One region of the Ructibacterium sp. SJQ-7 genome, then DNA from elsewhere that is predicted to be linked to it. Evidence: predicted binding sites of a transcription regulator. Region 1 holds the regulator's gene; each other region holds the start of a gene.

Region 1 (5,864 bases):
GACCTTACGTCAAATAAAATGTACGAACTTTCAGATAAAACAAAAGAGTATCTTAAAAATTATGATACTCCTGTTGATATATATATTCTTGCCGGTGAATCGGAACAAGACGGAAATATTCGTACGGTGCTTGATAAATATGCCACCGCAAATAAAAATATCAATGTTACAAATATTAATATGACATCTAACCCGACTTTTGGCAAGAAATACGTTACTGACGGCAAAAGTCTGCAATCAAATTCTGTCATTGTTGACGGCGGAGATAAGTTTAAAACATATACTATGACTGAATTGTACGGAGTAAATGCACAAACAGGACAGTATACATCACTTAATGTTGAAAATAAAATAACTTCGGCATTAAAGTATGTATCAAGCGAAACACAACAAAAGGCATACCTAATAAAAGGACATAATGAGATAGCTGTTGACGGTGCAAAAACTAAACTTGAATCAGAAAACTTTGAAGTCGGAGAAGTTAATACATTGACCGATGATATACCGTCAGACGCAAATATGTTGATTGTTGCAAAACCGACGGCCGATTTTTCAAAAGAAGAAATCACAAAACTTGATTCTTATTTGCAAAAAGGCGGTAATATACAAGTTTATCTTGATGTCGATTCAAAAAATCTTACTAACTTGTATGACTATCTAAAATCATCATGGGGCATAGGTGTAAGCGATAACCTTGTAATTGAAACAGACACATCAAAATCCGTTTCGTTGAGCGGAAGTTCGATGAGTCTTGTCGTGCCGAACGTAAAATCATATGAATTTACCGACAGTATAATAGACAATCAAAGAACTTTGGCATATTTCCCATATTCAAGATTGATAACTCAAGAATTTGAATCAAATGGCGATATATCTGTTACACCTGTTTTGACAAGTTCAGAAAAAGCATACACGACTTCAAATTATGAAAATGTTTCAAAAGTCGGCGGCGAGCAGGACGGCGAATATCCGGTCAGCGAACTTTCGGTAGATGCAAAACACGCCTCATCGGTTTATGTATCGGGAAATACTATGCTTTTAACCATAGACGAAACAACACTTACAAATAATTACGGACTTGCAAACTATGATTATTTTATGAATTTGACCAACTTTATGATAGGTAACGAAGAAAGCTTTACCGTAGATGAAAAAACACTTGTAAATAATGTTATTACATTATCTGATTTAGGTCAAAAAATTATTTTTGCATTTGTTGTAATTATAATACCGATTACCGTATTAATAATCGGACTTGTAATTTGGATAAAAAGGAGAAATCTATGAGTAAAACAACGAAAAGCATAATTATAGCCGCGTCAGTGATTATAGTGCTTATTGTCGGAACGATTGTTATAAGTAATATTGACACGTCAAAAGATAATAATGTTGATACAACCGATGATTTATACAGTATCTATTCAGCTGATACAACCGATATTTTATCTGTAAAGTCAGAGAGTGAAAACGGTACAATTACAGTAAAAAGTATAGGCGATTCGGAATGGTCCGTAAATGATATGGATGCGTCTGAAATAGATTCTTCAAAAGCCAGTGCGCTTGTCGGTACAATTTCAACATTGTCATCAAAAAACAAGATTGAAGAAAATCCGGCTGATTTATCACAATACGGACTTGACAATCCGCAAGTCACTGTTACAGTTGAAAAGAAAAACGGTCAGATTGATAAAATGATTATCGGTGATTTAAGTCCGACACTCGGAGAATATTTTGTGATGAAAGACGGCGATAATACTGTCTATACAATGTATGATTTTAAAGTTGATACTTTAAAAAAGCCTATCAGCTATTATAAAGAATTCAATCGTTTCAGCATTAATATTGACAATATTAATGACATTAAAATTGTCCGCAGTGATGAAACTATTGAAATCAGAATATTAAGCAATATAAATAACAACACAAATAATGTATGGGAAATGGTACAGCCTTATCAGAGCGGTGCCAATGATGATTATATCGATAACAAAATACTTGCTCCGATAGAGGAAATTTCACTTACTACACCGATTGAAAATGCTGACGGCGGTTTCAGTGAAAAGTCGCCTGTTTTAATGATAACTGTTAAGCCTTACGACAATTCAACAGGCAAATACGGCGAAGAATATACCGAAACACTTACAATAGGTCGCACAGACGGTGATATGACTTATGTAAAATATAAGGAACAGGTATTTAAAGTTTCATCGGACATTATATCTTTTGCGAATGACTCGTCATACAACATTGTAAGTAAATTGCAGGCGCTTGTTGATATTTCGGAAGTTAAGAGTGTAACGGTAGAGTATAACGGAGCAGAACATACGATTGACATAACTCATAACGATTCGGATATGACTTTTGTGCTTGACGGTCAAAAGGTTGATACAAAGATAACACAAGCAATATACAAGAGCATTGTCGGTTTGGCGGTTGACGGAGTATATAAAGACGAAACACTCGGCGATACCGTTATGAAAATAAAATATAAAGGTATCAAGAGCAGTTCTGATACAGAAATCGAATTTAAGAGTATTGATGATTTGTACTGTGCTTTAATCCGCAACGGTAAAACAGAATTTACAATCAAGAAAAGTAAGCTTAATGAATTTATGGATTTATTCAATACTTATGTTGAAAATCCGGAAAAGCAAGGAGATTAATTATGGAGAATTTATGGAATGACGTGATTCCTTATTGGAACGAAGAATTTATAGAGGCTGATGAAACAGCGGTAAGAAAACCGACTATAACGGCATATCCTGCAAATTCAAAAGGTGCTGTTATTATTTTTCCGGGTGGTGGCTATGTAATAAGAGCCGACCACGAAGGTACTGCATATGCTAAGTGGTTGCAGTCAATCGGTCTTACTGCATTTGTGGTTGAATACAGAGTTGCACCGTACAAACATCCGGCAGAAATAAGTGACGCAATGCGTGCTGTTAAATATGTCAGATATTACGCCGACAAATACGGCATTGATAAGGATAAAATTGCAGTTATGGGTTCAAGTGCCGGTGGACATTTGGCGGCCTCTGTTTCTGTTCATTATGATAAGAAAATGTATGAAGATACAGATGAAATAGATAAAGAAAGCTGTAAGCCTGATGCGACAATTTTGTGTTACCCTGTAATAGATATGTTCGAATACAGACATGACGGTTCAAGAAAAAACTTGATAGGTGAAAGAGCATTACATTCTGATAAAGAGCTTATGTCGCTTTATAAACACGTCACACCTAATACACCGCCTACATTTATATGGCATACATCATCAGACCAGGCAGTACCGGTAGAAAATTCTTTGATGTACGCCGACGCACTAAGCAAAGTGCAAGTTTCGTATGAAATGCACATATACCCAATCGGTTCTCACGGCTTGGGCTTGGCAGACAGTATACCGCACGTTGCACAGTGGAAAGATTCTCTTGAAAAATGGATAAAACTTAATGATTTAATTTAAGTAACTAATGTCACAATAAGTCAGTATCGGCTTGTTGTGACATTTTTTTATATGTGTAAAATGTCAAAATACAAAAAAATACATTTAAAAAGACTATACAAAACGAAATGAGTGTGATATAATAAATGTTATATAATTAACAAGGGGTTTAGAGGACATGAGTGAAAATGAAAAGAAAGTTCCTACGGTCGTAGTTAAACGTCTGCCACGCTATTACAGATATTTGGGCGAACTTTTAAAGCAGGATATAAAGCGTATTTCCTCAAATGCACTTAGCGTAAAAATGAACGTGACTGCATCACAAATCAGACAGGATTTTAACTATTTCGGCGGTTTCGGTCAGCAGGGATACGGCTATAATGTCGAACATCTTTATAACGAAATCGGTGACATATTAGGACTTAATGACGGAGATACTACTGTTATAGTCGGAGCCGGTAATCTCGGCAGAGCATTGGCAAGTCACGATACGTTTGAAAAAAGAGGCTTTAAACTGGTAGGCATTTTTGATAATGACATTAATATAATTGGTACAAAAATCAACGGTATAGAAGTTATGTCAATAGATAAGCTTGAGGAATTTTTGAATTCGCATAGAGTTGACATCGGAATTCTTACCGTACCGAAAGCGGCAGTAATGAAAACGGCTGAAAAATTGGTTAATTGCGGAGTTAAAGGTCTTATGAACTTTTCGTATACCGAACTTAAATTCGATAAGGACGTAGCGGTGGAAAACGTTCACCTTTCAGATCCGCTTATGACATTGTCATACAAAATCAAGCAAAATCAGAATTAAGGTGTTATAATTATGAGAGTTATCGCATTTGTAGGTCCGAGTGGAACAGGAAAGAGTTACAGAAGTGTTATGGTTTCGCAGCAATATGGAGCTGACGCTATAATTGATGACGGCTTGCTTATTTCTCACGGAAAAGTTATAGCCGGCACATCTGCCAAAAAAGAACCGACAAAAATTGCGTCTGTTAAACACGCACTTTTTATGAATCCGTCGCAGGTAAATGAAATAAAAAAAGTTCTGAAAAGGAATAAGATTAAGTGCCTTATGATTTTGGGTACATCTGACGGAATGGTAAATAAAATTGCTAAAAATATCGGTGTTCATGAGGTTGAACAAATTATAAGAATAGAGGATGTTGCAACACCCGAAGAAATGAATATGGCACTTAGAATGCGTACAGTTGAAGGGAAACACGTTATTCCTGTTCCGACATTTGAAATAAAGAAGGAATTTTCAGGATATTTCTTGCATCCGTTAAGAAGATTTCAAAAAAATCTTGATTCGGAAATAACAACCGCCGAGGCTGATAAATCAATCGTCAGACCCACATTCAGTTATATGGGTGACTATATTATCTCAGATAATGTTATAAATTCAATAGCAATACATGAGGCACAAAAGATCGACGGGCTAATTAAGGTGCAAAATATAAACCTAAGAAAAACAGGACACGGTGTACATATAGATATGACAGTCATTTTACAATATGGCTGTGATATTTTTTCTGTATGTAAAAATATTCAGCTTGCAGTCAGAAATAATGTTGAACAATATACGTCGATAAATGCAAGAAGAATAAATATACTTGTTAAAAATCTAAGGAAATAACCATTAAGAAGGGGAAGCTGTATGGATAAATTTGAACTCGTTTCTGAATTTAAACCACAAGGAGATCAGCCGCAGGCAATTCAAACACTTGTTGACGGAATAAAAAAAGGCGAGAAATGCCAAACTTTGCTCGGTGTAACAGGTTCGGGAAAAACTTTCACTATGGCAAATGTCATTGCACAAGTGAACAAACCTACCATTGTACTTGCTCATAATAAAACCCTTGCCGCACAGCTTTGCAGTGAATTTAAAGAATTTTTTCCAAATAACTGTGTTGAATTTTTCGTGTCGTATTACGATTATTATCAACCAGAGGCATATATTCCGCAAACCGATACGTTTATCGAGAAAAATTCACTGACCAATGATGAAATAGATAAACTACGTCACAGTGCCACATTTGCTTTGCTTGAAAGAAAGGACGTTATAATCGTAGCAAGTGTATCTTGCATATACGGTTTGGGCGATCCTGAAGATTATAAAAATCTTATGCTTTCTTTGCGTGTAGGAATGGTAAAAGACAGAGATGAGCTTCTAAAAAAACTTGTTTCAATGCAATATGAAAGAAATGATATTAACTTTGTCAGAAACAAGTTTCGCGTCAGAGGTGACGTGGTGGAAATATTTCCGTCCAATAACGGTGAAAACGCTATTCGTGTCGAGTTTTTCGGCGACGAAATAGAACGTATTTGCGAAGTAAACGTAGTTACAGGTGAAATTGTAGGTGTAAGGCAACACGCAGTTATATCTCCGGCCTCTCACTATGTTACAACCAAC
Region 2 (5,864 bases), 1.4 Mb from region 1:
ATACTTGTTTTTTTAGGCTTACTTACTTCACTTTCGTAATTGTACAAGCTGTGAAACAGTGCAACAAAATGTCCCTCGCCGTTATTTTTATGTGGGAAAATTCTTCGTGTTTTACTCATATCATAATCGGAATTTGACCACTCTCCTCTGCCTTTAGACAGCATATCAAGATTATTCGGTTCTACAAGTTCCACATTATAATTTTCAAGCATATACGCACACACCTGCTCATTTTCCTCCGGTGCAAACGTGCACGTTGAATACACAATATATCCTCCGCCTTTAAGCATTTTCATTGCACAATCAAGTATATGTTTCTGTCTTACACCGCACGAAACCGTATGTTCAACACTCCATTCGTCCACTGCCTGCGGCTCTTTTCTGAACATTCCCTCACCGCTGCATGGTGCGTCAACTATAATCTTATCAAAAAAATGCACATATTTTTCAGCCAGCCTTTGAGGTGTTTCATTGGTGACTACTGCATTAGTCAAACCAAATCTGTCTATATTGTCTGACAATATATTTGCACGATTTTTTACAATTTCATTTGCTACAAGCAATCCGTTTTTGTCGATAAAAGCACCTGCCTGAGTAGCCTTACCGCCGGGTGCGGCACACAAATCAAGCACATAATCGTCACTTTCAATATTCAAAGCCGATACGGTTGACATCGCGGACGGCTCCTGAAAATAAAAAAGTCCCGCAAGGTGATAAGGGTGATTACCTGAAATTTTAGACTTATCCGCATAAAATCCGTCGTTGCACCAAGGTACATTCTGAAGTTCACCAAATTCCTTAATTACTGCGTCTTTTGCACCGACTTTTGATGTATTTATGCGTATTCCCGTAAATATCGGAGTTTCGTCCATTGATTTTATAAAATCATCATACTCATCTCCGAGCATTTTTTTCATTCTGTCCTCAAATTTTTCAGGCAATCTCATACTTATCCCCTTTTTCTTTTTTACTATAACAATAGTATAAATTAAATTTTAATTCGTGTCAATATAAAAGACAAAAAAGTGGCGGTCAATGATCTCCGCTACGATGTTTTGTATGTGATAAAACTATTTTTGACAAACTTAAAGCATAAGAGGGCGACCTATGATCGCCCCTACGAAATTTTGTGAAAATTTCAAGCATAAAAAAACAACTGCCATAAAGGCAGTTGTTTAAAAAAGTTCAAATTGTGATTAGCAATTTTCTGAGAAATACTTAATTGTTCTAACCATCTGTGATGTGTATGAGTTTTCGTTATCATACCATGAAACAACTTGTACTTCATAAAGACCGTCACCAATTTCAGCAACCATTGTTTGTGTTGAATCAAATAGTGAACCGTATCTCATACCAACGATATCTGATGAAACGATTTCATCTGTGTTGTAACCGAATGATTCGTTTGAAGCAGCCTTCATAGCAGCGTTGATACCGTCAACTGTAACGTCACCCTTAACAACAGCTGTAAGGATTGTTGTTGAACCTGTTGGAGTTGGAACTCTCTGAGCTGAGCCGATAAGCTTACCGTTTAGTTCAGGAATAACAAGACCGATAGCCTTTGCAGCACCTGTTGAGTTAGGAACGATGTTTACAGCAGCAGCTCTTGATCTTCTTAGGTCACCCTTTCTTTGAGGACCGTCAAGAGTCATTTGGTCACCTGTGTAAGCGTGAATTGTGCACATGATACCTGACTGAATTGGAGCGTACTTGTTAAGTGCGTCTGCCATAGGAGCCAAGCAGTTTGTTGTACAAGAAGCAGCTGAAATGATGTTGTCGCCCTTCTTTAGTGTTTCGTGGTTTACGTTGTAAACGATTGTTGGTAGGTCGTTGCCAGCAGGAGCTGAAATAACAACTTTCTTAGCACCGGCATTGATATGAGCCTGAGCCTTTTCCTTTGATGTATAGAAACCTGAGCATTCAAGAACTACGTCTACGTCAAGGTCGCCCCATGGACAATTATTTGCATCAGGGAAAGCGTAGATTTTGATTTCCTTACCATCAACTGTGATTGAATCTTCACCTGCTGAAACTGTATCAGCCTTTTCATACTTACCTTGTGATGAATCATACTTTAGTAGATGAGCAAGCATCTTTGGGCTTGTAAGGTCGTTGATAGCAACAACTTCATAACCCTCTGCGCCGAACATCTGTCTGAATGCAAGACGTCCAATACGTCCGAATCCGTTAATCGCAACTTTAACTGCCATTTTAAATTCCTCCTAAAAAATATATATATTTTTTTATCTTTGAGTGAGCATAGTATATGCCCATTTATATATATTTTACATCAAATTTATAAAATATACAAGCCTATATGTTAAATTTATATCATTTTAATGATTAATTCTTCCTTTTGCACAAAAAGCAGCCTATTTATATCAGTTTTATATATAATTTTTTTAAACAAAATGAACTGCTGTGAAAATTCACAGCAGTTCATAATTATTTTATTCTATTTCTTCGTTGTCAACTTCTTCGCCGTCGATAGTAATATTAATATCTTTATACATACTCATACCTGTACCGGCAGGAATAAGTTTACCGATGATAACATTTTCCTTTAGACCAAGAAGCGGGTCAACCTTACCCTTAATAGCTGCATCTGTAAGAACCTTTGTAGTTTCCTGGAATGATGCGGCTGAAAGGAATGATTCGGTTGCAAGAGAAGCCTTAGTGATACCAAGAAGTACAGGAGATGCAGTTGCAAATTCAGTACCGCCCTTTTCCTTAACTCTCTCGTTTGCCTCTTCAAGTTCAAACTTATCAACAAGTGAACCGATAAGAAGATCAGTTTCGCCTGCCTCTTCAACTCTAACCTTACGCAACATTTGACGTGTGATAACTTCGACGTGCTTATCGTTGATGTCAACACCCTGCATACGGTATGTTCTCTGAACTTCACGCGCGATATAAACCTGAACGGCATGAGGACCTCTGATATGAAGAATATCATTAGGATTTACAGAACCCATTGTAAGTTCGTCACCCGCCTCAATAACATCACCGTCATGAACTTTAATACTTGAACCGTATGGAATTGTATAAGTCTTAGCCTCACCTGTCTGGTCATTGGCAACTGTAACTTCTCTCTTACGCTTTGATTCTGTTACAGTAATTGTACCGCCGATTTCTGAGATTATAGCAAGACCCTTCGGACGTCTTGCCTCGAAAAGTTCCTCGACACGAGGAAGACCCTGTGTAATATCGCTACCCGACGCAACACCGCCGGCGTGGAAAGTACGCATTGTAAGCTGTGTACCCGGTTCACCGATTGACTGTGCGGCAATAATACCAACTGCCTCACCGACATTAACAAGTTCACCTGTAGCAAGGTTTGTACCGTAACATTTAGCACAAACACCGATTTTTGACTTACAAGTAAGTACGCTTCTGATATATACTTTTTCGATACCGGCATTAACAATATTATTAGCCTGTACGTCTGTTATAAGTTCACCGTTCTTTGCAAGAACTTCGCCTGTTTCAGGGTGAATAACATCCTGCATAGCTGTACGGCCGACGATACGGTCATATAGCGGTTCGATACTTTCTTTACCGTCAGTGATTTCAGTTACCCATTCACCTTCATCAGTACCGCAGTCGATTTCACGAACGATAACATCCTGTGATACGTCAACAAGACGACGAGTAAGATAACCTGAGTCGGCTGTTCTAAGAGCCGTATCTGTAAGACCTTTACGCGCACCGTGTGATGAAATAAAGTATTCAAGTACGTTAAGACCTTCTCGGAAGTTAGCACGGATAGGAATTTCGACTGTTCTACCCTGTGTATCCGCCATAAGTCCACGCATAGCTGCAAGCTGACGAATTTGGTTAACGCTACCACGGGCACCTGAGTCAGCCATCATAAAGATTGGATTGAACTCACCAAGGTGTTCCATCATGGCGTCTGTGACATCAGATGAAGCCTTTGCCCAAATTTTAATTGTCTGTTGATAACGTTCTTCATTTGTAAGAAGACCCATCTGATACTTCTGCATAATTCCTTCGACTTGCTTTTCAGCGTCAGCAAGGATAACTTTTTTCTTTTCAGGAACTTCGATATCTGATACGGCAACAGTTATAGCACCTCTTGTAGAATACTTATAACCTGTAGCCTTAATCTTATCAAGCACTTCGGCTGTTTCTGAAGTACCGCAAACTCTGATACACTTATCAATAATTTTACCAAGCTGTTTCTTACCTACAACAAAGTCGATTTCAAGGTCAAATTCATTTTCAGGATTTGATCTGTCAATATAACCGATATGCTGAGGAATATTATTATTGAATATAATTCTACCGACAGTTGTACCGATAAGTTTTGACTTTTCTACTCCGTTAATCTTCTTTGTAACTTCAACAAGAATTCTTTCGTGTAGAGTTACTTCGTGATTATAATAAGCAAGAAGTGCCTCGTCAAATGTAGTATACTTCTTTATTACAAGCTTCTTAGCCTCACTTATTAATTTCTTTAGTGAAATTTGAAGTGATTTATTTGGTAATACCAAAGTTACAGGATTTGCGTGAATTTCTGTTTCATTCATTGCAACTTCCGGCAACTCTCTCATATATTTAAGAGCCTCTCTTACATCAGTAAAGCTCTTGATTGGTTCTTCTTCATTGTATATAACAACGTTTTCTTCCTGTTCCATATCAGAAAGTCTTTCGATTAATACATTTATTTTAGATTCATCATCAAGAATTGTATCAATAATTCTGTCATAATGTTCCTTTTGAATTGTCAAGTAGTAAGAACCCAAAATCATATCCTGTGTAGGAACTGTTACAGGGTGTCCATCCTGCGGTTTAAGCAAGTTATTTGCTGAAAGCATTAGGAAACGTGCCTCGGCCTGTGCCTCCGGTGAAAGAGGAACGTGGATAGCCATCTGGTCACCGTCGAAGTCGGCGTTATAAGCCGTACATACAAGCGGATGAAGTTTTAGAGCACGTCCTTCAACAAGTTTTGGCTCAAATGCTTGAATACCAAGTCTGTGAAGTGTAGGCGCACGGTTTAGAAGTACAGGATGCTCCTTAATTACATCCTCAAGAACGTCCCAAACCTCCGGCTTTGTTCTCTCAACCATTCTCTTTGCACTCTTTATATTATGTGCAAGTCCGCGAGATACAAGTTCTTTCATTACGAAAGGCTTAAACAATTCGATAGCCATTTCCTTTGGCACACCGCACTGATAAATCTTCATTTCCGGACCTACAACGATAACGCTACGACCTGAGTAGTCAACACGCTTACCAAGCAAGTTTTGACGGAAACGTCCCTGCTTACCTTTAAGCATATCCGAAAGTGATTTTAGCGGTCTGTTACCCGGTCCTGTTACAGTTCTTCCGCGACGACCGTTATTGATAAGTGCGTCAACAGCCTCTTGTAACATACGTTTTTCGTTTCTGATAATAATATCAGGAGCACCAAGTTCAAGAAGTCTTTTTAAACGATTGTTTCTGTTTATAACTCTTCTGTAAAGGTCATTAAGGTCAGACGTTGCAAAACGTCCGCCGTCAAGCTGTACCATAGGTCTAAGTTCCGGCGGAATTACCGGAATAACAGTCATAATCATCCATTCAGGTCTGTTACCCGAAAGTCTGAATGCCTCTACAATTTCAAGTCTTTTAATAATTCTTGCTTTCTTTTGTCCTTGTGTAGCGTCAAGCTCTTCCTTTAATTCTCTTGAAAGTTCTTCAAGATCAATTCTTTCAAGCAAAGTCTTGATAGCCTCTGCACCCATACCTGCTTTGAACTTATCGCCGTACTTTTCATATGCCTCACGATATTCAGCCTCTGAAAGAATCTGATTTTGCATAAGGTTTGAAGTACCCGGATCAGTTACAATATATGATGCAAA
Region 3 (5,864 bases), 630 kb from region 1:
ATGTATATCCGTTACCAAAAATACTGCCGTTGCTTCCATAAATTTTTATTTCATACGGAAAATCGGGATTAATTTGTTTTAAGAAGTTTTCCGCCGTCTTTTTTGCATCACTTTCGCTAATTTTCGGTAAATTCGGTGTGTTATTTTTATCATCAGATTCAAAACCGTAAATTGAATAGTTGGTTATAACTCCGTCTGCCGTACAAGTTATATTAACACTCTTGTTTCCGTCTTTTTCATTCCATGTAAAATTATAAACTTTTTCGCCGTACTGTTCCTCTGTTCTGCTCGAAAATTCACTGCACTCACTCGGAATTTCAACTCTCTGTTTAACACTTTCCAATATTTTCTGCATATTCTCTCTTGCAGATGTTTCTGTTTGCTGTGTGGCTAACGTTTCAGCGGCTAAAACTGCCGGTGATACTGCCGATACAGTAAGAGCCAACGCTGACGCTACCGCTAATAATTTTTTCATAACTTTTTCCTCCTTTTTAAATTTATCGGATTATTTTTCCTTTCATATATAATACTTTTCAGCACACCAAAAGGTTGCATTAAATTAAAAAAATTTTTTGATTTTTTAATTAACACAAAAGGGTGTTATATTAATACCCTTTCAGACTGTCGACAAATTGTCCGGAGCGTGCAAAACATTATTTTTTTATATTTACAACTTAATTTATAGCTATAACAAATAACAGGCAAGCCTATCTTCGATATACGGCTTGCCTGTGCACTTTTTGCGAAAATAAACTCTAACGTACCAACGTACGCCGATGAGTTCATTTTCACAAAATCCGAACTAATTTCTCGACATCTGATTCAATATTAAAATTTACCGCTGGCACCGCCGCCGCCGAAACTTCCGCCGCCGCCGGAGAATCCGCCTCCTCCGCTGCTGCTTCCGCTGGAAAATCCGCCGCCATAGTAACCGCCGCCGCTATGATAGCCGCCACGTCCGCCACGTCCTTTGATATTAGTGATAAATACCACAATCGCTAAAACTATGAAAAACACTACATATGTCATTATTTCAACCATAGTGTCATCATCATCTTCTTCATCGGGTGTCGGGTCTTCGAGTTCGCCGATTACCGAATCATAAATCTGCTTAATACCCTCGCTGTAATCACCTGCCGACAAAGAATCTGTTGCATTTCTGATAAATCGACCGCACTTACCGTCATTTAAAACGCCCTCAAGTCCGTAGCCGACTTCGATACGAATGTCACGACTATCCATAACAAGGAGAATAAGAACTCCGTTATCCGCGTCTTTATCGCCAATTCCCCATTTTCTCGCCGTTTCAATCGAAAAGTCTTCAAGGTCGTTTCCGTCTATACTTTCCATTGTCAAAACAACAACTTGCGGTCCGCCGTTAGCATTGTACGCCTTACCTTTTTCAAATATATAATCCTCTGTTTCACTGTCAATAACATTCGCATAGTCATTTATAAAAAATCTATCCGTATGATTCGGTATATCAACCTTCGCAAACGCACAAATATTTATAAATAAAACAAATATTGCGGAAATTAATGCCGCGAAACGTATCTTCCCCCTACTCATATCAATCAAAACTTACAGAAGGAGCAGATTGAGCCGCACTATCTGCCTCAAACTGTTGTTTCTTTTCAAAACCAAGCATATTTGCAAATATGTTTGTAGGGAATGAACGTATTTTTACGTTATATTTTTGAACGGCGTCATTATAATCCTTTCTTGCAACACCTATGCGATTTTCCGTACCTGCAAGTTCATCTTGAAGTGACAAGAAGTTTTCGTTTGACTTTAATTCCGGATATGATTCCGAGATTGCAATCAATCTGCTAAGTGCCGATGAAAGTTCTTCATTTGCCTCACTTGCCTCCTCAACCGTTCCCGCACCGGCAAGTTTTGCACGAGCGTCAGAAACGGCAGTAAACACTTCTGTTTCGTGTGCCGCATATCCCTTTACCGTATTAACAAGGTTCGGTACAAGATCCATACGTCTTTGAAGTTGAACCTGTATATCGGAATATGCCGTGTTGGTCGATTCTTCTAAACTTATAAGTCCGTTGTAACTTCCTATAATGCTTACCGCTATAATTACGATTACCGCTATTATAACACCGATAATTACACCTTTTTTCTTCATATTTTCTCCTCTTTTCTATAAATAATCTGTATATATTATACACTTACATTTTAACCTATGTGTCTATAAATGTCAACAAAAAAAGCAGACAAAACCATAAGGATTTTGTCTGCTTTTAAATTCTTAATACACTGTAATTAAAATTACTTAGAAAGGTTAGCCTTTAACTTAGCAAGTTCGTCAGCCATTTCCTTCGGAAGTTTATCTCCGAACTGTGCAAAATATTCTTCGATATTTGCAACGTCTTCAAGCCATACCTGCTTATCGATTGTAAGAAGACCCTTAATATCAACATTTTCGTCTTCAAGACCTGTTAGGTCGATATCTTCAGGCTTTGGTAGGTAACCGATTTCGCTTTCAACGGCGTCAACCTTACCTGCACATCTGTTAAGAATCCAAAGAAGTACACGCATATTGTCACCGAAACCAGGCCACATGAAGTGTCCTTCGTCATCTTTTCTGAACCAGTTAACGTGGAAGATTTTCGGAGCTTTGTCGCCAAGCTTCTTACCCATTTCAAGCCAGTGACCCCAGTAAGTAGCCATATTGTAGCCTACGAACGGTTTCATAGCCATTGGGTCACGTCTAACAACACCTACTGCACCTGCAGCTGCTGCTGTTGTTTCTGATGCCATTGTAGCACCAACGAATGTACCGTGCTGCCAATCTCTTGATTGATATACAAGCGGAGCACACTTAGCACGTCTGCCACCGAATACAATAGCCTCTACAGGAACGCCCTGTGGGTTTTCGAATTCAGATGAGATACATGGGCAGTTGATAGCCGGAGCTGTAAATCTTGAGTTAGGGTGAGCAAGATTGTTACCTGCTGCAGAGTATTCAGGACCGTTAACCTTTGAGCCCTTCCATTCTGTTGCATCAACAGGAGGATTCTTGTCAAGACCTTCCCACCAAACTGTATTGTCTGCATTGTTAAGAGCAACGTTTGTGAAGATTGTATTCTTCTTTGTTGATTCAAGAGCATTGAAGTTTGTCTTTACTGATGTACCAGGAGCAACACCGAAGAAACCTGCTTCAGGATTGATAGCATATAGTCTGCCGTCAGGACCGATGTTTAGCCATGAAATATCATCGCCGACTGTCCATACTTTGTAACCTTGGTTCTTTAGGTATTCCGGTGGGATAAGCATTGCAAGATTTGTCTTACCGCAAGCTGATGGGAATGCAGCACAGATATACTTAACTTCGCCTTGAGGATTTTCAAGACCAAGAATTAGCATATGCTCAGCCATCCAACCTTGGTTCTTACCAAGATATGATGCAATTCTTAGAGCGAAACACTTCTTACCAAGAAGAACGTTACCGCCGTAAGCCGAGTTGATTGACCAAATTGTGTTATCCTGTGGGAATTGAACGATGTATCTGTCATCAGGATTTACGTCTTTCTTAGCGTGTAGACACTTGATGAATTCAGCGTTTTCGTCATTTCCAAGTTGATCAAGAACCTTTTGACCGATTCTTGTCATAATAGCCATATTAAGTACAACATAGATACTGTCTGAAAGCTCGATACCGATCTTTGAGAAAGGTGAACCTATAGGACCCATTGAATAAGGGATAACGTACATTGTTCTGCCCTTCATTGAACCTGTATATAGTTTCTTTAGCTTTGCATACATTTCGTCAGGAGCCATCCAGTTATTGATTGGGCCGGCTTCTTCTTCTGTAGGAGTACAGATAAATGTTCTGTCTTCTACACGAGCTACGTCGTTTTCAGCTGTTCTGTGATAGTAACATCCAGGAAGCTTTTCTTGATTTAGTTTAATCATTTCACCTGTTGCAACAGCCTCTGCTCTTAGAGCCTCAAGCTGTTCTTCACTTCCGTCAATCCAAACAACATTGTCAGGTTGACACATAGCTTTCATTTCTTCAAGCCATGCAAGAACTGTCTTGTTTTCTGTCATGGTAAAAATCCTCCAATACATTTTTTAATTTTATACAGTGTTATTTTGTAACATTGTTTTCTATTTTATTGACAAGTGCATTATAACATATTTTTTGTTTTTTTTAAAGAATTTATAATGATTTTTTTATTTTTTTATCATTTACTATCAGAAATACGTTACTTTTTCGTTAAAAATGTGACGTTTTGCACAAATAAATCATAACCTTTTTGAATTTGCAGAATACAACTTTCGTTTTTGTCCTTGAAAGGCAGTCTTTTAGGTGTTATAATAACCATATAACCGAGTCTGTCGACAAAATGCCGACAGCTCCAAAAATCACATCGCAGATGTAATTTTTGAGTGTTTTCAGAGAAAAAATCACAAAGTTCCTCCAAAGTCGAAACTTTAGATTTTAAGCCATTTCTGCCGCACAGGTCGCCGGAAATGATTTTCAGTGAGGTTGCACCTCACACTCCAAAAAACATTGCAGACAAAACCACAGCGGTTTTATCTGCAATATAGATATTTGAAAGGCAGATTTATTACTTATGAAAGAACAAATTTATACAATACCGGTAAATGAAGTTTACGATACAGACTGCGAATGTCCGCTTTGTGAACTTGAGAAAAAACTTGAAAAAGAAACGCTTGACTACGCACTCGGTGCGGCAATGATGGAGCCTGAATTTCGTATGGAATCAAACGAAAAAGGCTTTTGCAACCATCACTGTTCAATGCTTTTCGGTATGTCAAACAAACTTACACTGTCGCTTGTGCTTGACACACATTTAGAGGAAATACGCAAAAAGCTTGATACGCTGAAAAAATCCGCGTCGGCTTTAAAAAATCAAAAAGGCGGTCTTTTTAAGAAAACAGGCTCGGCTGATTTTTCAAAAGCACTTTCCGAAAAGCTGGACGGTATATCGGACGGCTGTGTTGTGTGTGACAAAATCAATCACACTATGGAAAGATATGCCGATGTGCTTTTGTATATGTGGGCAAATGACGAAAAGTTTAAAGAAAAATTCAATAAATCAAAAGGTGTATGCTTAAAACATATGAAATTGCTTGTTGATACAGTGCCGAAATCATTAAAAGACTCACAAGCAGCTCAATTTCTTGCCTGCCTATTTGAAAAGCAAGAGACTGAACTTTCAAGAATACAGCAGGACATACATAAATTCACACTTAAATTCGACTATCGCAACAAAGATATGGAATGGGGTACCGCACAAGACGCACCAATCAGAACAATCGACAAAATTTCAGCTTTTATCAATAATGACTACGAAGAAAAATAAAAGTGGGGCTATAGTAGCCTCACTTTTGTTATTTTGAGCTTTTTTCAATAGCCTCCCACAAACCGTTTAGATATGTCGCACCCAACGCTCTGTCGTAAAGTCCGTAACCCGGCATAGCCACTTCGTCCCATATCATTCTTCCGTGGTCGGGGCGGATAGGACCGTCAAATCCGATTTCGTAAAGTGCTTTCATTATTTCGTACATATCAAACGAACCGTCGGCTGACAAGTGTGCCGCCTCCTCAAAATCGGTCGGTGAATTAAATTTAAGATTTCTGACGTGCGCAAAATGTATTCTTCCCTTTAATGATCGAATCATATCCGGCAAATCGTTTTCAAGGTTTGTTCCGTACGACCCCGAACAGAAAGTAACGCCGTTATGCACATCGTCAACCATTTTCATCATACGAAGTATATTCTGCTTATTAATTATAATTCTCGGCAAACCGAAAACGCTCCAAGCAGGGTCGTCGGGGTGAATTGCCATTTTTATATCGTACTTATTACATACAGGCATTA

The links. The regulator Rex, encoded in region 1, represses fermentation and respiration genes when NADH is low (regulators of the CRP and FNR family bind a similar motif). The targets are predictions, from matches to a motif close to ATTGTTAANNNNTTAACAAT.
Region 2: a site for Rex is predicted at 2,317-2,336, ahead of gap (type I glyceraldehyde-3-phosphate dehydrogenase). Genes of this name have one in related genera too.
Region 3: a site for Rex is predicted at 4,185-4,204, ahead of ACSAMO_RS11165 (phosphoenolpyruvate carboxykinase (GTP)). Genes of this name have one in related genera too.

What each region holds. Positions count from the first base shown of each region.
Region 1 is NZ_CP195193.1:277,690-283,553, forward strand. Features, by position in the region: gene ACSAMO_RS01310 (GldG family protein) at 1-1,287, shown strand, start outside; gene ACSAMO_RS01315 (DUF4340 domain-containing protein) at 1,284-2,663, shown strand; gene ACSAMO_RS01320 (alpha/beta hydrolase) at 2,666-3,463, shown strand; gene ACSAMO_RS01325 (redox-sensing transcriptional repressor Rex) at 3,621-4,259, shown strand; gene ACSAMO_RS01330 (Asp23/Gls24 family envelope stress response protein) at 4,272-5,087, shown strand; gene uvrB (excinuclease ABC subunit UvrB) at 5,109-5,864, shown strand, end outside.
Region 2 is NZ_CP195193.1:1,723,627-1,729,490, forward strand. Features, by position in the region: gene ACSAMO_RS07940 (RsmF rRNA methyltransferase first C-terminal domain-containing protein) at 1-947, opposite strand, end outside; gene gap (type I glyceraldehyde-3-phosphate dehydrogenase) at 1,197-2,210, opposite strand; gene rpoC (DNA-directed RNA polymerase subunit beta') at 2,451-5,864, opposite strand, start outside.
Region 3 is NZ_CP195193.1:2,571,996-2,577,859, reverse strand. Features, by position in the region: gene ACSAMO_RS11180 (S-layer homology domain-containing protein) at 1-475, opposite strand, end outside; gene ACSAMO_RS11175 (TPM domain-containing protein) at 829-1,569, opposite strand; gene ACSAMO_RS11170 (LemA family protein) at 1,571-2,137, opposite strand; gene ACSAMO_RS11165 (phosphoenolpyruvate carboxykinase (GTP)) at 2,281-4,062, opposite strand; gene ACSAMO_RS11160 (DUF6062 family protein) at 4,593-5,345, shown strand; gene uxuA (mannonate dehydratase) at 5,374-5,864, opposite strand, start outside.